Linked DNA regions of Luteolibacter sp. Y139. The protein of the gene in region 2 interacts with the protein of the main gene of each other region in a pairwise test. Links are inferred from orthologs where the notes say so. Each region holds a gene or a part of one and is shown on either strand. Other genes may lie near its edges.

Evidence for each region.
Region 1: the proteins of WKV53_RS07225 (region 2) and ftsA interact in binary tests that used the Escherichia coli proteins (3 or more experiments, as listed by UniProt). The link is inferred for Luteolibacter sp. Y139 from one-to-one orthologs.

Annotation. Positions count from the first base shown.
Region 1 is NZ_JBBUKT010000010.1:153,331-161,654, reverse strand. What follows is about bases 3,740-6,656. They hold ftsA (cell division protein FtsA), read right to left. Parts: upstream 5,840-6,656; coding sequence 4,640-5,839; downstream 3,740-4,639. Other genes in these bases: WKV53_RS21960 (cell division protein FtsQ/DivIB), read right to left, coding at 5,849-6,656; WKV53_RS21970 (cell division protein FtsZ), read right to left, coding at 3,740-4,607. In the rest of the region: WKV53_RS21975 (protein kinase domain-containing protein), read left to right, coding at 1-2,793; more of WKV53_RS21970, read right to left, coding at 2,799-3,739; more of WKV53_RS21960, read right to left, coding at 6,657-6,835; WKV53_RS21955 (D-alanine--D-alanine ligase), read right to left, coding at 6,849-7,769; murC (UDP-N-acetylmuramate--L-alanine ligase), read right to left, coding at 7,771-8,324. UniProt on the Escherichia coli protein: Essential cell division protein that assists in the assembly of the Z ring. May serve as the principal membrane anchor for the Z ring.
Region 2 is NZ_JBBUKT010000002.1:550,128-558,479, reverse strand. What follows is about bases 2,610-5,554. They hold WKV53_RS07225 (rod shape-determining protein), read left to right. Parts: upstream 2,610-3,538; coding sequence 3,539-4,570; downstream 4,571-5,554. Other genes in these bases: WKV53_RS07215 (hypothetical protein), read left to right, coding at 5,403-5,554; mreC (rod shape-determining protein MreC), read left to right, coding at 4,597-5,406; WKV53_RS07230 (LamG-like jellyroll fold domain-containing protein), read left to right, coding at 2,610-3,288. Outside these bases: WKV53_RS07235 (histidine kinase), read right to left, coding at 1-120; more of WKV53_RS07230, read left to right, coding at 376-2,609; more of WKV53_RS07215, read left to right, coding at 5,555-6,002; WKV53_RS07210 (peptidoglycan D,D-transpeptidase FtsI family protein), read left to right, coding at 6,007-8,238; WKV53_RS07205 (Rne/Rng family ribonuclease), read left to right, coding at 8,271-8,352. UniProt on the Escherichia coli protein: Forms membrane-associated dynamic filaments that are essential for cell shape determination. Acts by regulating cell wall synthesis and cell elongation, and thus cell shape.

The DNA.
Region 1 (8,324 bases), on a different replicon or contig from region 2:
CGCATCGGCGAAGGCGGCTTCGGCGTCGTCTTCATGGCCGAGCAACGCGAGCCCATCATCCGCCGCGTCGCGCTCAAGATCATCAAGGCCGGCATGGACACCCGCGACGTCATCGCCCGCTTCGAGGCCGAGCGACAGGCCCTCGCGATGATGGAACACCCCGGCATCGCCAAGGTCTTCGACGCCGGTGCCACCGCCACCGGTCGGCCCTACTTCGTGATGGAGCTCGTGCGCGGCATGTCCATCACCACCTTCTGCGATGTCCACGAGTACGACACCCGTCGTAGATTGGAGCTCTTCAGCGAAGTCTGCGCCGCCGTCCAGCACGCCCACCAGAAAGGCATCATCCACCGCGACCTGAAGCCATCGAATATCATCGTCGGCCTCGATGGCGACCGTCCGGTCGTGAAGGTCATCGACTTCGGCATCGCGAAGGCCATGCAGCAGCAGCTCACCGACAAGACGCTCTTCACCCGCTTCGAGCAATTCATCGGCACCCCTCTCTACATCTCACCCGAGCAGGCCAGCCTGTCCGCCATCGACATCGACACCCGCTCGGACATCTACAGCCTCGGCGTCCTTCTCTACGAATTGCTCACCGGCAAGCCACCCATCGAAGCCAGTGAATTGATGGCCGCCGGCTTCGATGAAATGCGCCGCATCATCCGCGAAAAGGAAGCCCCCCGCCCCTCCACGCGCCTGGCCACGATCGAGGACGAGGAAATCCGCACCATCGCGAAGGCCCGCCACACCCAGCCAAAGACGCTCGGCTTCCTCATCCGCGGCGAACTCGACTGGATCGTGCTGAAGGCCCTCGAAAAGGACCGCCGCCGCCGCTACGAAACCGCCAATGCCCTGCGCGAGGACCTCGGTCGTTTCCTCCGCAATGAACCCGTCAGCGCCGCCGCACCCAGCCGCCTCTATCAGATGCGGAAGTTTGTCGAACGCCACCGCAGGGGCGTCACCATGGCCGCTTTGGTCGCCGCGGTGATGGTAGCCGCCACGGTCGTTTCCATGCGCCAGGCCATCCGCGCCAAGAAGGCCGAAGACGTGGCCGTCGCCAGCCTCGCGAACGTCGCCGCCGAGCGGGATGAAAAGGACCGCGCCCGCCGCGAAGCCGAAGACGTGGCGAAATTCCTCACCGAGGTCTTCGCCAGCCCCGATCCCACCATCAGCGGCAGGCAAGTCACCGTCGCGGAATCACTCGAACGCGCCTCCAAAAAACTCGAAACCGATTTCGCGGACCAGCCCGACCGCCGCGCTCATTTCCAGCATGCGCTCGGGAACACCTACAACGCACTCGGCCTCTATCAGGAGGCGATCGATCTGCAGGAAAAAGCCTACTATCATTACCTGAACCGCTTCGGGAAAGAGGACGAGCGCACACTCTCCACGGCCAGCGATCTCGCACTCTCCTATGCCTTCGGCAACAAGCCGGGCTATGCAGGCCGCCTTCAGGAAGAGCTCCTCGAATTTCATCGCCGCCACGATGGCCCGGACGATCCGAAGACCATCGCGGCCATGCAGCATCTGGCCATTTCATACGACACCGTCGGTCGCGCCACGACCGCCTTGGAATTGCGTGTCGAGGTCTTGGACCGGACTCTCAAGCGCTTCGGGGCAGACGATCCCCGCACCTTGAGCGCGATGCAAAACCTCGCGATCTCCAAGGATCGCAACGGCGACAAGGAAGAGGCCCTCAAGTTGCGCGAGGAAGTCCTCTCCAAGCTCCAAAAGGTTCGCGGCCCGGAGCATCCCGACACCTTGCGCGCCATCAGCAACCTCACCATCTCCTATGATCAGGCCGGTCGTCACGAGGAGTCGCTGAAGCTCCGTGAGCAAGTGCTGGAAACCAGCCACAAGGTCCTTGGATCCGAGCACCCGGAAACCATGCTCAGGATGGAAAACCTCGCAGGCTCCTACGAACGCGTGGGCCGTCGCGATGAAGCGATGCGACTGCGCAGCAATGCCGCCGACCTGCGGCGAATCGCAATGGAGAAAAGCCCCGAACAATCCCTCAGGACCATGGTCGAGATCGCCGCGGCCTACGGACAAGCCGGACGTGAGGGCGCATCGCAAGCGTTGTGGGAAGCCATCGGCCGACGCGCCGAACAGGAGCTACCCGCGAAGCCCACCTGGGAGCATCAGGACGCCCTGCTGGCTCGTGCCGAATGGCGCGCTCGCCAAGGGCACTGGCGCACGGCGGCTGAGGACACGTCCCACTTGATCGATCTCAGCGCCCAGAGCATCCGCTTCCTTCATCAGGCAGCACTCCTATCGCGAGCAAACGATCGGGAAGGCTATCGCAACCTCTGCCACAAGGCTCTCGAAGCGTTCGCGAACTCCCCTTACCTGCTCGATGCCGAGCGCGCGTCAAAGATCTGCTGGCTCATGCCCGGCATCGACTTCGACCGCAACCTCGCCCACTCCCTCTCCGACCGCTCACTCGGACTTGAAGACTACTCGCACTCGTGGGCGCTGCTGAACAAGGGCCTCTGCGCCTATCGCCTCGGCGAATTCCAAGTGGCAGCAGAGCACTTGGAAAAATGCCTCACCTCCGGCCTCGCCCCCGAAGGAATGGCCGCAGCACAAGCTGTCCTCGCGATGACCCGACAGAGCACGGGCGGAAACGCCGCCGCCAACGAAATGCTCCAGGCCGCAGGCAAAACCCTCGGCAATGCCTTCGCCCAAGCCGACGATACACCCCAGCAAGTTCCCTTCGGCCAATGGTACGATTGGCTCATCGCGCGCTGCCTCTATGAAGAAGCAGCGCGTGAACTCACGAAGCCCTGACGCTCTCAGCGCTTCTTCCGCAAGAACGCCGGCACATCCAGATCCTCGCCTTCGAAGAGGCTCGGCGAACCGCCTTCGAACTTGCCGCGCGGACCGCCTTCGAAGCTGAGCTCGGCCTGCCCCTTGCCACCACGGGCCTTGACGGGCACCACCGGCGTCTCCGGTGCCGCGGGGTCTTCCATGCCTGCGAAAACATCGTCGAGTTCATCGAAGACACCAGGAAGCACCACCGGCTTGTCTCCCTTGGTGGCAGCGACCGGCTCGGGCTCTTCTTCCGGAGCAGGCTCTTCATCCTCGATCGTAAAGAAAGCTGGCGACTCTTCTTCCGGGGCATCGTCCAGCTCCGGCATCTCGGGGAATTCGTCTTCCGCTTCGACTTCGGTCACTGGCTTGAGCGTCACGATCTCCTCCGCCTTGCCAGCGAAGTCATCGTTGCTGGCGACCGCCTGCGCCGGTTTGCGGTCGATCGTGAACGCCGACTGCTCGGGTTCGGCAAAAGGCATCTCCTCTTCTTCCACCGCAGCCGGCGCGGGCTTCGGCTTGGAGTTGAATTCGGCAACCACCGGCTTGGTCTCGTCGAACAAGGAGGCCGCAGCGATCGCCTTGGCCACCGACGCGGGCGGCTGGGCTTTTTTCACCGGAGCGGGCTCGACCTCACGCACAGGTTCGCGCACAGGCTCGCGCTCGCGAACCGGTTCACGCACCACCTCGCGCTGGGGAGCGGGTTGAGGCGGGGCCACGGCCACGGGCTCTTCTTCCTCCTCTTCCTCGTTATCGGCAAAGCCAACCGTCGGTTCTAATAACGCAGGCCGCTCCATCGGCGCGGTGCGCGTCGCGTGCAGGCGATCCTCAGGCAAGGAGCTGACCATCGTGATGCTCAGGCTTTCGCCCATGCTCGGATCGACGGCCGCACCGAAAAGGACGTGCGCCTTGTCCGGCACGTGCTTCGAAAGGCTCTGCATCAGCAGCTCGATTTCATACAGCGTGAGATCCTGACCACCGCAGAGGTGAACGAGCACGCTCTCCGCATCCCGCAGCAGCGCGCCTTGATCAAGCAGCGGGCTGTTGAGCGCATTGCGCAGCGCCTTCTGCGCGCGGTCCTTGCCACTCGCGATGCCGGAGCCGAAGAGACACCGCGAGCGCGTCGTGCGCAGTGCGGTCATCAGGTCATCCAGACCCACATTGATCAGGCCCGGGCGGATCACCAGGCGGATCACCGCCTTGATACTCTCCGAGATCATGCGATCCGCCGCAGCGAAGGCTTCATGGATGCCCTGCTTCGCCAGCACCAGATCACCCATGCGGGTGTTGTCGAAGGTCACCAGCGCGTTCGAAAGCACTGCCAGCTCATTGAGCGAGGTATCCGCCTGCTCACGGCGGCGACGGCCTTCGAAGCTGAACGGCATCGTGGCGAAGACCACCACGAACGCGCCTTCCTCACGAGCAACGCGGCAGATGATCGGTGCCGCACCGGAGCCGGTGCCACCGCCGAGGCCCACGCAGAGGAAAACGATCTTGCGGCCCTTCAGCGCGGCCCGGATCTCGGACTCCGCTTCCAGGATCGCCTGCTGGCCAAGCTCCGGATCACCACCGCAGCCAAGACCCTTGGTCAGATTGCGGCCGAGCTGGATGCGCTCGCGGGCCACCGAGCCGGACAGCGTGCGGATGTCGGTGTTCACCGCCAGCATCTCCGCGCCGTCCATGCCGTCCAGGACGACCCGGTCGAGCATGTTGGTACCGGCACCGCCGAGGCCGACGATCTTCACCGAGGAGGATGGAATGGTGTTCTGGGCGTCGCGTGGGAATTCGATCATGTCAGGAGAGGCGGCAGCGCCGCCGGGGTTGGTTACTTTGAGAAGGGCCAGAGGCGGCGCAGGAAGCCGCGCTTCGGTTCGCGCTCGGCCTCAATGATCTGCGCATAGCGGATCAGGCCGATGGCGGTGGTGAACTGGGGGTCCTTGAAGTTCGCTTGCACGCCGCTCAGTTCAGGCGGCTCGGGACGATAGATGTCCCGCTTGAAAATATCGTGCGCCAGCTCGCCGAAGCCGCGCATCAGGCTGCTGCCACCGGACAGGAAGACGCCGGTGCCCACGCGCTCCATCGCCCCGTCGGGCAGGCGGCGCAGCAGCAGCTTCAGCGTCTCCTCCATCCGCTGGCGGATGATGTCGTTGAGAAGCTGGCGCTTCACGTCGGCTTCCGCGAAGCCCTTGTCGTCGGCCACCTTGATCACGCCCACCGAGCGTGCCGGATCAGCGGAGGCGTCGCCCTCGCGGACCTTCAGCGTCTCCGCCTTTGAGAAGGCAAGGCCGGTGACTAGGTGAATGTCATTCGTGATGTGATCACCGCCGACCGGAATGCAGCCGGACGCCTCGATCGCACCATCGAGATAAAGTACGTAATCCGTCGTACCACCGCCGATGTCGATCACCAGCGCCCCGCGCTCCTTCGACTCGCGGTCGAGCGCCACCTGCGCCGAAGCGATCGGTGCGAACACCAGGTCATCGATATCCAGCGGCATCTCCCGCACGCACTTGATCTGGTTCTCGATCCGCGAGCGGATGCCGTGAATCACGTGGAAATCGGCATCCACCGTCTTCCCCGAAAGCCCGACCGGCGACGTCGCGTGCTCGAAGCCATCCACCCCGAAGCGGCGGATGATGTGATGCAGGTAAACATGGTCCGCCGGGATCGCCACCGCCCGGGCGATCTCCTTCGCCTCCTGGACATGATTCGGCGCGATCACCGACTCGTCGTCCGGCAGACGGAAGCTCCCGCGATTGTTCACCCCATGAATGTGCGACCCGGTGACCGAAAGATAGACGCTGCCGATTTCGACATCGCTCGCATCCTCCGCCTTCACCAGCGCATCCTTCAGGCAAGCGCGCACCTGCGGGAAATCATAGATCTCTCCCTTGCGCACGCCCACGGACTTCGACTGGCCGACGCCGAGGATTTTCACGGAGCCGTCGGATTTCACCTCTCCGACCACCATGCAGATCTTGCTGGTGCCGATTTCAAGGCCGACGTGGATCTTGGAGCGAGGCATGGGGGTGGTTCAGCGATTCAGGAGATTTTGGAGGTCGCGGGAGCGACGGTTCGGCGTCACACGCACAGGTGCGGATGCGGGTGCTGCCTCCTCGCGCGGGATCGCACGCGGGGCGCTCTCGGCAAGGAGGATGACGGGGATATTCCGCTCGGGAATGAGTTCGATCGAGGCGATCTGCTGGTTCTGCGTGCGCGCATGCTCGAGCGCCGCACGCAGGTCGCTCATCTGCCTCTCGTGATCGCCGAGGCCGAAGGAAGCAGCGGTCCCATCGTGCGAAACGAGTTCCAGCGACCACGAGCGGCTCTGGCGCAGTGTGTCGATCCACTTGTCAGCACCTTCGATCTCGTTGCAGGCGACGTGGTAGAGACGCATCAGGCGGTCGAACTCGGGATGCACCACTTGTTTTCCGGCAACGGGCATCTCGCCTCCTTCACCGAGTTGCAACACCGGCAATGCCGAAGCCTTCTCCAGCAAGGCTGGCGGGCAGCGGAAGGCAAAACCATTCCGGTCCACCAGCAGGCCCTTCTCCGGATCTCGCGCCGCGACACCGTGCGCTGGCGAGGAAACCCACGCATGCGGTTCGCGGGCAATCGCTTCCACGATCAACGTGCCGGGGAATTCGCGGCGGACCTTCACCGACGCCAGCTCGGGCAGCGCCCCCAGCTTCGCCTGGATCTCCGCGACATGGCAGTCGAAGAGGCTGCCCTTCAAATCAATGCCCGCCACTTGAACCAGCCGGCGCTCGTCGATCGCGGGATTCGGCGTCAGCTCGATCGCCTGGAGCCGGAACTCCTCGTTCTCCAGCAATCCACGACGGATCCCGTACTTCACGCCCCACACCGCTCCACCGAGGAGGGCCAGGATCACAGCGACCCGCACCATCTTGCGGCAGTTCTTCACAACGCTGTACCAGACAATGCGCGGCGAGACCACCTTCGCCTGAAGCTCGATGACTTGGCGACGGTGTTGAACGCGGGAGGTGCGGCGCTTGAACATGGTGGGAGGGTGGTTACGAACGAAGGGCGAGCGACAGTTCGGCGATCTTGAGGCAGAGAGCGGTAAAGTCGATCCCGTGGGCAGCGGCGGATTTTGGCAGCAGGCTCGTCTCCGTCATCCCGGGAATGGTATTGGCTTCAAGGACGAAAGGATTGCCCGCCGCATCCAGCAGCACATCGACGCGCGAGTAAACCTCCACGCCCAGCGAACGATGCCCCGCAAGCGCAGCCTCCTGCACCCGGCGCGTCGTCTCGGCATCGAGGTCGGCCGGGCAGTAGTAATCACTGCCCACTCCCCCGCTCAGCCACGGATACTTGTTCGCCATGTCGTAGAAGCCATCGCGCGGCGCGATGTGAACAATCGGCATCGCCGTGTCGTCCAGAATGCCCACGGTGAGTTCCTTCCCTTCGACGAAAGCTTCCACGAGGATGTCATTGCCATACTTGGCAGCAGTCTCCATCGCGGCCATCGCCTGCGACTCCTCCTTCACGATCGTCACTCCCACGCTCGACCCCTCGCGCGGCGGCTTCACCACGAAGGGCACCGGAATGGAAGGCAGCTTCGGACCATTCGAAACATCCACGATCTCAGAAGCCGGCGTCGGCACGCCCGCAGCGAGGAACTTTTCCTTCGCGAGATTCTTGTCGAAGGCGACGCGGCTGCTCGCCACGCCCGCACCCGTGTAGGGGATCCCCTTGTTCTCCAGAATCGTCTGGAGCTGGCCATCTTCGCCAAAGGTTCCGTGAATCACGTTATACGCGAGCCCTGTCCCAGCCGGCAGCTCAAAGTCCGGTCCAGCGACGTCTACGCCAACGGCATTGTAACCCGCGGTTTGCAGCGCCTTGAGCACGGCCTTTCCCGACGCCAGCGAAACCTCGCGTTCAGAGCCGGGGCCGCCCATCAGGACGGCGATGAGGAGATCCTTGGAGATCATATCAGAAGGTAAATTCGTCTTCACCGAGGACTTTCACCTCGGTCTCGAGTTCGATCCCGCGGGTCTCGCGGGCCACGGCCTTGATACGCTCGATCACTGCAAGCACTTCGCTTGCCGTCGCGCCGCCGCCGTTGACGATGAAATTGCCATGCACCTCGGACACGCGGGCCTTGCCCTCGTTGCTGCCTTTCAAGCCAAGCTCATCCACCAGCTTGCCAGCAGGCGTCTCCTCCGGGTTCTTGAAGATGCAACCAGCACTCGCCGCGACCGGTTGGCTTGCCCGACGCTTCGAGCGAGAAGCATCCCAGCGCCCTTGGATCGCCTCCGCCGTATCCGGCTTGCCTTCGAAGGTTGCCTGCAAGGCGAAGTTCCGCCGCAGCTCCGGCACATCGCGGTAATTCGCCACGATCTCCTCGCGCGAGCGCACACGGATCTCACCATCCTCGTCGAGGAAGGTCACGCTGACCACCTGGTCGAAAGTCTCGGTCCCCATCGCGCCCGCATTCATCCGCAGCGCGCCACCCACATTCCCGGGAATGCCTTCCATCCACTCGA
Region 2 (8,352 bases):
CTTAGGTTCCGCCGCCAGCAGAGCTCCTGTTAGAGCAAGCAGGCAAACCCACGCGACCCACCGCGACAGCTGGCGTGGCCGCCAGCCGCGAACTGCTTGGGTCGGAGCGTGTGAATGCATGGGTTTGCCCTCTATCCGTGGATAGTTGGGGAACGCTTTCAAGAGGGAATCGCAGGGGGACGCAAGCAGCCACAGGGGCCATCACACGAATGTGTTACGCATCGTCCCATATTGGTGTGACGGAGCCGCATCTCATTGAAAACAAGCGAAAATGCGGGCCTAGCTGGATTGATCGGATTCCTTGAATCCCGCAGACGCACCGTTGTTCCCGGCGGCGTCTCCCGACCCCAAACCCAGACCCAAGATTCACGAGAAATGAAAATCCAGACGAACCCCTTCGTCGGTGCGCTGCTTGTCTCAGGGCTGCTTCTCCCCGCCGCACAAGCGGGAGTGGCCCCCTACACGTCAGCTGATGCCGATACCACCTATCTCTATCATTTCAGCGAGGCGTCGGGAACGAGTTCCGCCGCCAATGCCGGTTCCACCGGTCGGGCAGCCCTCTCGATCGATGGCAATCCGTATGCCGGCGACACCGTCGACCAGGCGCTGATCACCACCGTGCTCGGCAGCACCGGCTTCACTGGATTCGGCAATGCCGCGAGCCTTTTCAGCGACGCCTGTCTCGGCGTCGACGCGGATGGAAACGGAGCCTTCCGCCCCGGCGACAGTGCGCCGGTGGGCCCTGATCAAATGACGGGCCATTCCACCATCTACGGCGTTGGCAATGCCTTCACCTTGGAAGCGATGGTCAACGTCTCATCCATTACCGGCGCGAACCGCGAGATCATCTGCACCGACACCAACGGCGCCGCAGCCGATCGCGGCTTCCAGTTCCGCATCAATACCACCGGCAATCTCGAGTTCAACGCCATCGGCACTACCCCCGCCGCGGCGATCATCCCGATCCCCACCACTGGAGCCCACGCCTTCGTCGCGAATGAATGGTTCCATGTCGCGTTGACTTACGATGGCACCACGCTCCGCTTCTACTGGACCCGTGTCGCGCCCTCGTCCACCACGACCAATGAGATCGGGACCAATACGGTGGAAACCGTGGAGCTCGCCGACGATGCCATCCTGGTGCTGGGAAATGAAGGCCGCAGCACCGGCGGGCTGGGAGGCGAGCCGCTGGGCGGTCTTCTCGACGAGGTGCGCATCAGCAAGGTCGCACGAACGCCGAGCCAGTTCATTTTCTTCAACGAAGGGGACACGGACAACGACAACCTCCAGGACGGATGGGAGGTCACCTACTTCGGCGATCTCACCCAGAACGGATCGGGTGATTTCGACGGCGATGGATTCAACAACCTCGCGGAGCAAACCGCCGGCTCCAATCCTAACAACTCCGAGTCCATCCCGGGTGAGACCGATGCCGACGGCTTGGCAGACTCCTGGGAGATCGCGCACTTCGGCAATCTCAACCAATCCGGTGACGGTGATCCCGACCACGACTTCGCCACCAATAACGACGAGGAAACAGCGGGCACTGATCCCAACAGCAGCACCAGCTTCCCGGACAGCGACACCGACGGCTTGAGCGACGGCTGGGAATTCAACTTCCTGGGCGACCTGAGTTTCACCGCCTCCCAGGATCCCGATCAGGATCTCTACACCAACGCCGAAGAATACACCGCCGGTACCAATCCTCTCGATCAACTCTCCTCACCCGACGGCGATGCGGACGGCCTGGTAGACGGCTGGGAAGTCCTCTACTTCCACGTCAATGGCGACAACAGGACCACCCTGCTGGCAAGACAGGATGGCTCCGGCGACCCGGACGGCGACGGCTATACCAACGAGCAGGAAGAGACCGCAGGCACCAATCCAACCACTGCGGAAAAGCCAACCGACCTCGACACCGATGGATTGATCGACTCGTGGGAGATCGCCAACTTCAATGGTCTCGACGAGGATGCTACCGGTAATCCAGACGGCGATACCGCGAACAATCTGCAGGAGCAGAATGCAGGCTCGGATCCCAACTCAGCGGCTTCCAAGCCCGGCGACATCGACGGCGACGGCATCCTGGACAACTCCGGAGCGTTTCAACCCTATGCAGCGGATAGCCATACCCTTCACCTCTGGCATCTCGATGAGGTGGATCAACCGGCAATGGATGTGGGCAGCAATCCCGTCACGATGGGTGCCCTCAATGGGAACGGCAGGCTTTGGACACCTTCGCTTGCCGGCTTCTCCACGGGCCTCGATACATCACTCGGACGCGGCTCCGCCTCGGGTGGTGCACTCTCTGCGAAGCCTTTGGTGAATGGCCCGGAAGACGATACCACCATGAGCTATGCAGGTGCGGATGGAGCATTCACCTACGAAGCCATCGTCAGGATCGACTTCAATCCCGCGGCCGCCACTTCTCCCACAAACGCGATGCAGATCGTGACTGGCGAGTCGGATGCCAGCGCCAGTCGCATCTGGCAATTCCGTCTCGTTCCGATCAATGGACCGGGGAACACGGGCGGCACCACGCCGCGCTTGGAATTCATCAACATCCACGGAGCTATCGGCACCCAATCGCTCTCAGCGCCGCTGCCGACGAGTGGTGATCCGGACGCCATCGTCCAAGGCAGTTGGTATCACGTCGCCGTCAGCTACAATGGCAGCGAAGCAACGCCGGACAACTTGAAGCTCTATTGGACGCTGCTCGATCCATCGCGCACGCAGGCCAATGAAGTGTTCTCCGGTCAGATGACGAGTGACCTCATCAGTGCCGCTCCGGATTTCACGATCGGGAATGAGGGCAAGGGTGACCCCACCGGCCCTGGTTCCACCGATGGCTTCGCTGGCGTGATCGATGAAGTCCGCATCAGCGACATCGCCCGCACTCCCGGTCAGTTCTTCTTCACCGGTGGCGCTGGTGACACCGATAGCGATCAATTGCCTGACGCCTGGGAAACCACCTGGTTCGGAGACCTGAGCCAGGCGGCGGATGGCGACTTCGATCACGATGGCTCCGACAACCTGACCGAGTATCGCCTCGGCCTGACACCGAACACCGGCACCTCCCGCTTCGCGGCCACCATCGGCACCGGCCATCAGATCCAGTGGCCGAGCGTCACCGGAGTGACCTTCACCATCGAAAGGAGCACCAACCTCGGCTCCGGATCCTGGTCCGTGCTGAATGCGGCCTTCGCCGGTACCGCCGGCACGGCCAGCTTCACCGACCCCTCCCCGCCGGCCGGCAAGGCCTTCTACCGGATCAAGCTCAACCCCTGATTTCGGGAGCAGCCGGGTTATTCACATGCCGGGGATCGCCACGCGCGATTCCCGGTTTCTTTTTGCCGCCGTCGCTCTTTGTAGGACAAGGGATTCCCGCTTGACCCCACGGGGTGCAGATCGCCATAGTCCGCCGCCTTCCCGAATAGTCGGGGAGGGCGAATTTTTGAACCCTTGCAATCGGCGGACGGTACCGCGCCGGGGCTTCTGACGACCGTCATTTTCCTTTTCCAATCCTTTCACCATCAGAATGTTTGCTCGATTATTCGGCAGCTGGTTTTCCAATGACATCGGCATCGACCTCGGCACCGCCAATACCCTCGTCAACGTCAAAGATCAGGGCATCGTCCTGCGCGAACCGTCCGTTGTGGCCGTCAGGGCGGGCACCAATGAAGTGCTGGCTGTAGGCGACGATGCCAAACGCATGCTAGGCCGCACGCCCGGCAATATCGTGGCCATCCGCCCGCTCAAGGACGGCGTGATCGCCGACTTCGAGGTCACCGAGGCGATGCTCCGCCATTTCATCCGCAAGGCGAATAACCGCCGGCGGAACAACCCGCGGGTGGTCATCGCGGTTCCCTCCGGCATCACCGAAGTGGAACGCCGCGCGGTGAGCGAGTCAGCCGAGCAGGCAGGCGCGCGTGAAGTCCACATCGTGGAAGAGCCGATGGCCGCCGCAATCGGCGTGGGCCTCCCGGTCATGGACGCCTCTGGCAACATGATCGTCGACATCGGCGGCGGCACCACGGAAGTGGCGCTCATCTCGCTGGGTGGCATCGTTTTCGCCCGCTCCGTCCGGACAGCTGGCGACGAACTGGATGAGGCGATCGTTTCCTACATGAAGCGCGCCTACAATCTGATGATCGGCGAGCGCACCGCGGAGGATATCAAGATTCGACTCGGCTCCGCGGCTCCGCTGACGAAGGAGATCACCATGGATGTGAAGGGCCGTGACCTCGTGGCCGGCCTGCCGAAAACCATCACCATCACCTCGCAGGAAATCCGCGAGGCCATGGCCGACCCGCTTTCCACCATCGTCGATGCCGTGCGCACGACGTTGGAGCGTTGCCCGCCAGAACTTGCCGCCGACCTCGTGGACCGCGGCATCGTGCTGGCAGGCGGTGGAGCCCTCCTGCGGGGCTTGGACCGACTTCTCCGTGAAGAAACGGGCCTGCCGGTCCATGTCGCCGAGGATCCCCTCAGTGCCGTGGCGGAAGGCACCGGCAAGATGCTTCAGGAGATCGAGGTACTGAAGCGGGTCACCACTTCTTCCCACTACTGACCGGCTGACGCCAAGCGCTCCTCGCCATGAGGCCGCTCAATCTCCTCGCATTCCTTCTCTTTCTGGCCGGGGCCGTGTGGGCCCTGACCCGGAGCGAGCGCGCCGTCAGGGAAATCCAAGCCACCTACTATCAGTGGCTGACTCCCTTCCTAAGCGCCGGCTCCTCGATGGAGGTCAAGGCCCGCAGCTTCGTCGACGAGGTGCACCACTCGAAAGAGCTGGAGGCCAAACTCGAGACCATGAGCAGCGAGTATGACCGGCTGCGCCTGATCGAGTCCCACGCCCAGGATCTGGAAGAAGAAAACGCCCGGCTGCGTCGCGACCTGGAATTCCAGAAGCGCATGGATTTCAAGGCCACCGCCGCCCACGTGATCCGCCGCCAGCCCACGACCTGGTGGCAGACGGTGGACATCGACCGTGGCGAAGAGAGCGGAGTCGCCCTTCACCAGCCGGTGGTCGCCAATGGCGGTCTCGTCGGCAAGGTGGACCGGGTTGGCAAGACCGGAGTCTCGTCGGTGATCCTGCTGACGGACGAGGCATGCCAGGTTTCCGTGCAGGTCGAGGGCACCGTCGAAAAGGGCATCCTCAGCGGCCAGCGTGGCCAATACGAGGGCGGGCCGCGGCTCCGCCTGCGATTCCTTTCCCGAAATTCCCGGCTCAGCCCGGGCACGAAAGTTTACACCACCGGGCGCGGCGGGCTTTTCCCCGCGAACATCCTGGTGGGCACCATCGAGTCGGTCATTCCCGGACCGCTCGACTCCGAGGCTTTGGTCCGTCCGTCAGTTGATTTCACGGATCTGAGCACGGTATTCCTTTTGCCTGCCGTGACCCCGTGATCCGCTACGCCTTGAGCCTGTTCGTCCTCGTCCTGCTGGCGCTCGCCGCGCAGCAATTCATTCCGGCGCTGACGGGACTCTACAATGCACGGCTGCTGCTGGTGACGCTGGTCTTCCTTTGTGCGTCGGTGACGGTCGGCCCCCCGGTCATGCTGGCGTTGGCATTCACCTGTGGCTTCCTCTGGGATGCCCAGTGTGCGCTGGGGCCACCCGGTGGCGATCCGGAGATCTACCGGTATCACGTGGAGCCCCTCCGCTTCGGCTACTCGATCCTGCTCTATGGGGTGATCGGGTATCTGATGCAGGGCATCCAACCGCTCTTCCGCGAGGGCAAGTGGCAGTTCTCCACCGCACTCGTCGGAATCTCCATCTTCGTCTATCTGACCGCGGAATATCTCATCATCAATTTCATCCGCGGCGGCTTCGTTTTCACGGAAGCCACGCTATTCCAGATCGCCGCCACCTCCACCCTCACCATGCTGTTCTCGCCGCTGGTGTTCTGGGTTTTGTTCTCCATTGCCGGGAAATTCGGCCACGAGATCCGCTTTGAAGGATTGAAGAAAAAGCAACGGTCCCGCTACCGCTCCATCGCGTGACACCATGATCGAACCCCGCTACCGGCTTCGCGTTTACATCCTGACCGCCCTCGTGCTGTTTGGCTTCGGGGTGCTATTGTCGCGGCTGTATGAGTTCCAGATCATCGAGCAAAAGGCTTTCAAGGACCAGATTCCGGGCAACCGCCAGATCACGGTCCGCGAACCGGGAATCCGCGGGGAAATCAAGGACCGGAACGGCATCGTGCTTGCCCGCAACAAGCGGCAGTTCGAGGTATCCTTCAATCTCGAGGAAATCCATCAGGCCTACCGCCTCCAGCGGGAGGAGGCGACCAAGAATGACATCGGAGATGAGAAGGGCATGCCGCGCTCGGTCAAGGTGACCGACATCGTCGAAATCGTGAAGGAGAGGGTCATCGGCCCGCTCGCCGATCTCGGTCTGGCCCGGGATTTCAATGCCGACGCGATGCGGGTCCACTACAAGACACACGGCGGCCTCGTGCCCTTTGTTTACACCACGGACGTCACTTACGACGACTTTGCCAAGTTCGCAGAGCACTCGCTCGATATCCCCGGCGTCTATCTCAATGTCCGCCCCCTGCGCGAGTATCCCTACAAGGCCTTGTCCTGCCATGCCCTGGGCTACCTTCGCCAGTGGTCGAAGGGCACCATCCCCGAGGCCGCGCGGCGCGAGTATGGCTATCAGTACATCGGCGACGATGCGGGCATTGCCGGCGTTGAGGCCACCCTCGATGACATGCTGCGTGGCACCGAGGGATGGAAGAAGATCGTAAAGAACGAGAAGGGCAAGATCCTCGGTGAAGGTGCCTACGATGTGCTGGACCCAGGTGTCGGCGCGGAGGTCACGCTGACCATCGATGCCGAGGCCCAGTATCTCGTTTCGAATGTCATCCGCCGCGCGGGCGATGCATCCGGCATCGTGATGGACGTGCGCACTGGAGAGATCCTGGCGATGGCCTCGATCCCGGACTACGATCCGAACGACTACATCCCTAGTATTTCCGAGGCGAAGGCCAAGGAATACGACAGCAATCCGCTCCACCCGTGGATGGACCGCAACATCAACGCGTTTGCCCCGGGCTCCACCTTCAAGATTCCCACGGCTCTGGTCGGAGCCACGCGTGGCCTCGCGACCCGGGTTTTCAACTGCAGCGGCGGGGTCAATTACGGCACCCAGCGTGTCCGCTGCTGGATTGAGAAGCAGAAAGGCGGCAGCCACGGCCCCCTCACCCTTCCGAAGGCGATCCAGCAATCATGCAACCCCTACTTCATGCAGCTCGCGAATGCCATCGGAGCCCCGGGGATGCCGGACGGTTTCCGCATGCTCGGCTTCGGCGAAAAAACCGGCATTCCCCTTCCCGGCGAGCAAACCGGCACGGTCATCGGCAGCCGCGAATGGCTGCGCAGGAACCCGAACGAACGCTCGACTCCGATCAACATGGGTTTCGCCGCCATCGGCCAGGGGAACTCGATGGCCACGCCCTTGCAGCTTTGCGCGATGATCTCCTGCGTCGCCAACGGCGGTCGCTACTATCAGCCGCGGCTGATCAAGAAGGCCGAACGACGCGAAGGCGAAAAGATGGTAACCATCGTCAAGGATGAGCCTCGCCTGAAGGTGGACCTGCTCAAGGAAGGCGTGAAGAAGTCCGACATCGACCTCATCCATCTCGGCATGTGGAAGGCGGTCAACGAGCAGGGCGGCACCGCCGGACGAGTGAAGATTCCGCCTTACGAAGTCGATGGTGTGAAACTCCCCGGCTACGAGGTCGCTGCCAAAACCGGCACCGCCCAGGCAGAAACCGCCATCGTGGATGGCAAGCCCTACCAGCGCCACAATTCGTGGACCATGGCCTTCGCGCCTTACAACGAGCCGCGCTACGCCGTGGTTGTCTTTGTTCACGACGGGAAGTCCGGCGGCAAGGTTTGCGGGCCGCTGGTGCATCTTATCCTGCGCGGTCTGCTCGCCCGCGATGAAGGGATGAGGCTGCCGCTCCATCCTCTGGATCCGGTCGCGGGCAAGCTCGAACCGATCGAAGAGATCGCCCTGCCCGCGGATGTCCTCGAAGCGATTGATCTCACTCAGAACGACGGCGACACCGGTGATGAATCCGCCGAGGCCGCCGCCGCGTCGGGCATCGTCCCCGAAAACCCCAACGCCACTCAACCCATCACCCCGAAACCCACCATCACCCGCAAGGCCGATGCTGAAGGCACCGTGGTCAAACCGCGCAAGAAGCCTCCGGCGCGCTCTCACTAACCTCTTTCCAATACTTCCTCTCCATCAAATCCATGATCCAGAAAATCAAACGCTTCCTCGGCATCGGGCGACCGAATCCGAAGGAAGGCAATACGGTCATTGTCAATGTTGAAC